3 regions of the Rhizobium sp. AAP116 genome follow, and region 1 is predicted to be linked to each of the others. Evidence: riboswitches for the same ligand, from Rfam matches in the RefSeq annotation. Region 1 holds a riboswitch; each other region holds the start of a gene.
The links. A riboswitch is a leader RNA that binds a small molecule or an ion and turns the genes downstream of it on or off. The one in region 1 is predicted to bind cobalamin.
Positions count from the first base shown of each region.

Region 2: it holds a riboswitch for cobalamin, as region 1 does, so the genes downstream of both, IP85_RS06685 (aromatic ring-hydroxylating dioxygenase subunit alpha) here and cobU (bifunctional adenosylcobinamide kinase/adenosylcobinamide-phosphate guanylyltransferase) in region 1, are expected to answer to the same signal.
Region 3: it holds a riboswitch for cobalamin, as region 1 does, so the genes downstream of both, IP85_RS09050 (ABC transporter ATP-binding protein) here and cobU (bifunctional adenosylcobinamide kinase/adenosylcobinamide-phosphate guanylyltransferase) in region 1, are expected to answer to the same signal.

Region 1 covers NZ_LJIB01000023.1:59,279-61,536, reverse strand. Annotated here, with positions in the region: gene cobW (cobalamin biosynthesis protein CobW) at 1-307, opposite strand, end outside; gene cobU (bifunctional adenosylcobinamide kinase/adenosylcobinamide-phosphate guanylyltransferase) at 311-841, opposite strand; cobalamin riboswitch at 1,026-1,398, opposite strand; gene IP85_RS13465 (hypothetical protein) at 1,465-2,258, opposite strand, start outside.
Region 2 covers NZ_LJIB01000007.1:269,690-271,947, forward strand. Annotated here, with positions in the region: gene IP85_RS06680 (DUF6656 family protein) at 12-617, opposite strand; cobalamin riboswitch at 921-1,124, shown strand; gene IP85_RS06685 (aromatic ring-hydroxylating dioxygenase subunit alpha) at 1,227-2,258, shown strand, end outside.
Region 3 covers NZ_LJIB01000011.1:151,744-154,001, reverse strand. Annotated here, with positions in the region: gene IP85_RS09055 (ABC transporter substrate-binding protein) at 1-334, opposite strand, end outside; gene IP85_RS09050 (ABC transporter ATP-binding protein) at 355-1,149, opposite strand; cobalamin riboswitch at 1,351-1,582, opposite strand; gene IP85_RS09045 (NAD(P)/FAD-dependent oxidoreductase) at 1,705-2,258, opposite strand, start outside.

The DNA of each region.
Region 1 (2,258 bases):
AGGTTTCGATGACGATATGGTCAGGCTTCACGTCGCGCTCAAGCAGCTTCAGCATGGTCGGTACGAAGTCGTCGGCGACCGTGCAGCAGATGCAGCCATTGGTGAGTTCGATGATGTCATCTTCGGTGCAATTGTCGGCGCCGCAGCCCTTCAAGACATCACCGTCGACGCCGAGGTCGCCGAATTCGTTGATGATCAGCGCGATCTTCTTGCCGCCGGCATTCATCAGCATGTTACGGATGATGGTGGTCTTGCCTGCCCCCAAAAAGCCGGTGATGACGGTAGCGGGGATCTTTTGCTGCAACATGGTTCAACCCTTCATTTTCAACGGCAAACCCGCCGCGATAAAATAGACTTCAGCCGCCTCGGCGGCGATGGCTTGGTGGAGACGGCCGGCATGGTCGCGGAAGGCGCGGGCCATCTTGTTCTCAGGCACGATGCCGAGGCCGACTTCATTGGAGACGAAGATGACGGTGGCCTGGAGTTCCCCAAGACTGGCGGCGAGTGACGCGCCGTCCGCGTCCACGTCACGGCCTTCTTCCATCATCAGATTGGTCACCCAGAGCGTGAGGCAGTCGACAAGGATCACCCGATCGGGCTTGTCGAGCGTCTTCAGCGCACCGACGAGATCCAGCGGCTCCTCATGCGTCGTCCAACCGTCATTGGCACGGTCGGCCTTGTGCGCCTCGATGCGGGCGCGCATCTCGTCGTCCCAGGCGCGGCCCGTGGCCAGATAAACGCGATCTAGGCCGGTGTTGCGCGCCGTTGTTTCGGCGAAACGCGACTTGCCCGAGCGCGCACCGCCGAGAACGAGGATGGATCGGGAATTGGATGCGGTCATGGTGCGCCATGACCTTCGACCGCCCGCAGACGGCCAGCGGTGCATGCCTTCAGCATGCACAAGAAAACAATCGATGCCCCGTCCGCGCATGCGGACCGGCACCGACGGGTCGACAAGGACCCGCGGATGCAGAACGTCGCCACGACAACCTCCGTGCTGGCAACGGGGAGACCTCCCCAGTGTGGGCACCATGCCCGTGGATGGCAGGTCTCCTGGCTCGCAGGTCGTGATCCTCGAAAGGACCGTCGGGTTCTCCTCGCCTTCCCAGGGTTTGCGGCAACACGAAAGAGCGGACGATTCGTAGAAAAAGAGGCGTCCTGCCCCGGCTGATCGTGTTGCCACCCCAGTGGCTTTTCCGTCCTGCCGTTCTGGCGAGCCGGTCGCACCCTGCGACCCGTCACTCGTTCAACGACAAGGCGGATGGAGAACCCTCGCTGCAATACAGTCGCGGGGTCGGCTGCGTTCGGCGTGCCCGGTTGGGGTCCACGCCTTCGCATTCCCTTTTGCTCTCCGGACAACATCTCTGCCGTTCGGAAACCATCCATCATGAGGATTAGGCCGAGGTCGAAGCCGAGTCAATCACAGCTGCGGCGCAGAGCTGCGTCATTGCGCCCGAGGGCCGATCAAGGGCTCGTGGAGCAGTCCGGCGTGACGGCGGGGTCGCAATCCGGCCGCAGGCGAATGGCACCCACGGCTCCCTGTTCGACCGGCGTGCCCTGGCCGATGTCGGCAGCGCGACGCGCAGGCTGGGCTGGGGCTGCGGGCCGAGGTGTCTGCACGTCGGCGACCGGCGGCGCGGCCATTTCGCGCGGTGGCGGAGGAACAGCCGTCTCCGGCACAGCCATAACGGACGAGTTTTGCGGCGGCGCCTGCCGCACTACCGGGGCGGCGCGTGGCGATTCCACCCGAGCATTCGGCACGATCACCGGCGGTGGCTCCGAAGCGAGCCGCGTTGATATGGTTCGCTGCGGCAGGGTCTTGCGGACACGCGGCGTGGTCAGCGAGAAGGCAAAGCGGATACGGGCCGCGACCTCTTCGGCAAGCGCCTGACGGGCCCAGCGCGGGTCGTCGGTCGGGCCGTTCACCCGGAAGGTTCCCTTGGCGACAGGCTCGCCGGTTTCGACCGAAACAGCAGTCACGGTGAAGTCAGCCTGAGCGAGGCGACGACGGGCACCTTCGCCGAAACCGAGGCGATCGATTTTGACCAGAAGCACGACACGCTCGGCACCCGCGGGCGGGCGCGTCGCCGCAATCGCGGCCGAGACGCGGCGATCGACGCTTTCAATGAGGTCGAGCGGGATGCGTGCATCGGCCATGACCGTCACGTTGCGGACGTAGTAAACCAACGGACGGTCAATGCTGCGCCCGAAAAAGACGGAGCAGGAAGCGAGCAGCAGGGCGAAGCCCATGGCGACGG
Region 2 (2,258 bases), on a different contig from region 1:
GAAGTCCACTTTCAAAGTTTTGCGATGATCTTCCTGAGCTCGGCGTCTCGTGCGCCGAGCATCAGTACGTTCCGCAGCGCCTCTTTCGGATCCACTGTCTGGAATAAAAGTCCGTTGTTGCGGAACGAACGGTCGATGGTCATCGCCTTGGCCTCCGCCTCCGGCTTGATCGCCACGGCGAAATACATCCGTCCGTAATTCTGCTTGATCTGCTCGAAGAACACCTCTTCCCCACCGAGTTCGGCAAAGAAATTGGCGATGTAGAAGGCCCATTTGACATCGGCATACTGCGCGAAATTCGTGCGTGCCGCCGTCACGTGACAGTAGCCCAGATGTGGGCTGTTGTTCAGTGTGCGGTGGAAGATGACTTTGGGGAACTTGATCGAACGGTGAAAGCCGTTGATGCGCTCATGCGTCGTCTCGGCCGCCCGCTCCAGCCGCCGCCCGGTCCGCGCCGCAACTTCCTCATAGGAAAGATACCGGCGCTCGTCCGGCAGCCAGTCCTCGCGGCTGCGCGAGATCCGACCGGTTCTCAGGAACTCGGTATGGACTGCCTTTGACGAGGGCGGCGTTTGCGTTTCCGCTTTGGGAGCCGCGTAGTATCTGAGTTTCTGCATCTTGACGCTCTGACGGTACCCGGACTGATTGCTTGAGCTTAACGCAGCATGGTTAATCATGATTTGATGGTATTCTACATCAGCGAGGTTTCGCGAGGCTTGCCGCAGTGCAGTTCCGTGCAACTGCCTTAAATCGCTCGTTTGCGCCATGATTTCAGCGGCCAGAGAAACGCAGCCGCCGCACCTCCCGGAAAACAATGGGAAATTCCCGAGCTTGCCGCCCTTTATCGTCGCCTGTGGGATGTCGCAAACGATTTGGGCCGTGTCGTTCTGCAATGCAGCGGAGGCCCGCGGCCTGTGATTAGATGCAGGCAAGCTCGAGGTGCTGCCCTGCTAGGGAGGGTAGGAAATCGGGAAGCCGGTCAAAATCCGGCGCTGCCCCCGCAACGGTGGTGGAGAATGCGTTTTGGCAGAAGGCCACTGGGGGTAACCCTGGGAAGGCGCCGACGCGGTCCGCAAATGGACCACTCCTGAGCCCGGAAACCAGCCTTGGCAGACGGACATTTGAGGTTGCGGAGGGCGACCAGAGATAGCCATGCACACCGCCTTCCCAGGGCGACGGCAGGCTGCGCTCTCATCTCCCCCGAGTTTTTGAAACACGAGGACGACATGGATCTGCAGGCCAACGTGCTGCGCCAGCTGAAGAACCGCCGCGAGGGTTTCTCGCTCGAACAGCCATTTTACATCGACCAGGACTACTTCAAGCTCGACATGGAGATGATCTGGTATCGCGACTGGCTGTTTATCGGCCATGATTGCGAGATCCCGCGCGCCGGCAACTATTTCACCGCCCAGATCGGCGACTACCCGGTTGTCATCGTCCGCGGCAAGGATCAGGTCATCCGCGCCTTCCACAACACCTGTCGCCATCGCGGCCACCGCGTCTGCACCAAGGACAAGGGCGCAGCTGCCAAGCTCGTCTGCCCCTATCACAACTGGACCTACGACCTCGACGGATCGCTCGTCTTCGCCCGCCAGATGGGTGAGACTTTCGATAAGGCCGAATTCGGCCTGAAGACCGTCCATTGCGAAAGCGTCGGTGGTTACATCTTCGTCTGTCTCGCCAACGAAGCCCCTGATTTCGCGCCGATGCGCGCCTCGATCGAACCCTATCTGCGCCCGCACCGCCTGTGGGAAGCCAAGGTCGCCCACAAGAACACGATCATCGAGAAGGGTAACTGGAAGCTCGTCTGGGAAAACAACCGGGAATGCTACCACTGCGCCGGCAACCATCCGGAGCTCTGCCGCACCTATCCGGAAGCCCCGACCGCAACCGGCGTCCAGGGTGCGGGTGACGATCCCTTCATCTCCGAGCACTGGGCGCGCTGCGAAGCCGCCGGCCTGCCGTCTGCCTTCAACATGGACCCGTCGGGCCAGTTCCGCACCGCCCGCATGCCGCTGATAGAGGATGCCGAGAGCTACACCATGTCCGGCAAGCGCGCCGTGAAGAAGCCGCTCTCCGCAGACGTGCCGATCAGCCATATCGGCACCATGCTGCTTTTTCACTATCCGACGACCTGGAACCACATTCTCGGGGACCACGCGATCTCCTTCCGCGTCCTGCCGCTTTCGGCCGAAGAGACGGCCGTCACCACCACCTGGCTGGTCAACAAGGACGCGGTCGAAGGCGTCGATTACGAC
Region 3 (2,258 bases), on a different contig from region 1:
AGCCGGCAAAATAGAAATCGGCATCGGCGTTCAGCAGCACTTCCTTGGTCGGGTATTTCGGCGAAAGCTCGGGCAACTCCTTCACGCCGTCCCGCAGCCCCTCATCCAGCGTCTTCCAGCCGGAGATCCCGGTATAGCCGACCATGCGGTCCTGCAGTTTCAAGGCCAGCATCATCTCGGTCAGGTTTACGTCATTCGAGATCGCGCGCGCCGGAGGTGCGTCGAACGTGACGTCGCGATCGCAGCTCTTGACCGTCACAGGATAGGCAAATGCCGATGAGGCGGCGAAGACCGAAGCAAAGAGCGTGGCAGACAATAGAAGACGGGAAGCCATAGTGGCGGATCCTTTCAAAATCAGGTCAAGGCAAGGGAAAAGGAAAAACGATGGGACCGAGCGCCCTCCGCCTGTTGACGGGCGGCGAGGACACCGAAGGTTCCGGACAGGGCCTGTTCGGTCAGAACAGCTTCCGGTGGGCCGAACGCATTCATCCGGCCGCCATGCATCAGGGCAATATGCGTTGCAAACTCGGCGGCGAGGTTAATGTCGTGCAGCGTCGTGATGATCGTCAGGTTCAAAGCGCCGAGCAGATCGAGGATCTCGAGCTGGTGACGGATATCCAGATGGTTGGTCGGCTCGTCGAGTATGAGGATTTCAGGCTTCTGCGCCAGCGCACGCGCCACCAGGACACGCTGCTTCTCACCTCCCGACAAGGTCGAGAACTGCCGGTTCGCCAGCCGCAGCAGATCGAGATGGTCGAGCGCGTGCTCTGCTTCGGCCCGGTCTTCTTCGCTCCAGCCCGCAAGGCCTTCGCGCCAGGGAACGCGCCCCATCATCACCACGTCGCGGACGGTGAACGGGAAGTCGCCCGGCATTTCCTGCAGAACGACCGCCACCCGGCGGGCAAGTTGGCGGGCACTCATCTGCCAGATATCCTGACCGCCGACCTCGACGCGCCCCTCTAGCGGACTGACACCGCGATAGAGGCAGCGCAGAAGCGTGGTCTTGCCAGCCCCGTTCGGCCCGACGATTGCCAGCCGGTCGCCTGCATCGAGGGAGAAGGAAACGCCTCGGACCAAAAACTGGGATGACTTCGGCCCCCAACCGATATCGGTGACCCGGATCGGGCAGCCCTTGCTGGTACAGCTCATGGGCGGGCCTCATCGAACGACGAAACGTCGAGCGTTACGCCATGGCCAAGGCCGATCGCCCGTCCCTGCGCTTCATGATCTGGAAGGAAATGCATGCCAGTCCTCCGCAGGATTTCTCCGGAGGCAAAATGGCATGTGGTCGGCGCGCCAGACGGCGCAGCGCAAAAGCCAGTTCGTATCCATCGGAACACCCCGTCCGCTTCGTTTTCTTCACTTGACGGCAGGTCTCCTGGCTCGCGGATATGCGCTTTCCATTTGCCTTCCCACGGTGACCCGCAGTGGCCCGGCGCTTTCACGCCGCGAGAATGGACAGCAATCCGCTTACAGTTGCGGGGGCAGCCACGGTCTTGGTCCCTATTGGGTCGTCCTCACCGTGTTCCCTATTAATCCCCTCGGAGTCATCCGGCGGGGAACCGTCACTGCTTGCATAGGACCTGCAGCCCCTGGCGGTCAAGCCTGGATCTTTTCGTTATGTAATATCGTTACGTCTATAGATCCGAATCCGGGTTGTCCACCTTCAAAGCGCATCCGCCCTCAGATTCTCAACGGAGGTCATTACCTCTCAGGGGCAACGAAGTTCTCATCGATCAGACGCGCGCCTCTCTGCCGGGTGGTGTAGCGCCAGATCCACTGAACACTGACAAGCAGGCGTTTCTCGAAATTGACCAGCAGATAGACATGGACGATGGCCCAGAGCAGCCAGGCGAGACGGCCCTTGAGCTGCCAGGAGCCGAAATCGAAGATGGCTGCGTTTCTTCCGATGACCGCCGTGTTGCCGCGATTACGGAAACGGAAGTCTGGCACAGCCGCTCCTTTCAGGAGGTTGGCCTTGAGCGCTTTGCCGAGGAACGTCCCCTGCTGTTTGGCCACCTGTGCGAGCGCGGGCAATGCTTCGCCATTTTCTCCCAAAGCCAGCGCGGTATCGCCGATGGCGTAGACCCCGTCCATGCCATCAACCGAGAGGTCGCACGCAACCGGCAAGCGCCCGCCCGGGCCCGGCGAAAGGCCAAGCCATTCCGCGGCCGGCGATGCTTTGACCCCGGCTCCCCAGACGATGCAGCTCGCCGGCAGGAAAGCATCCTTGACCTTAACGCCCTCGGCAGTCACGT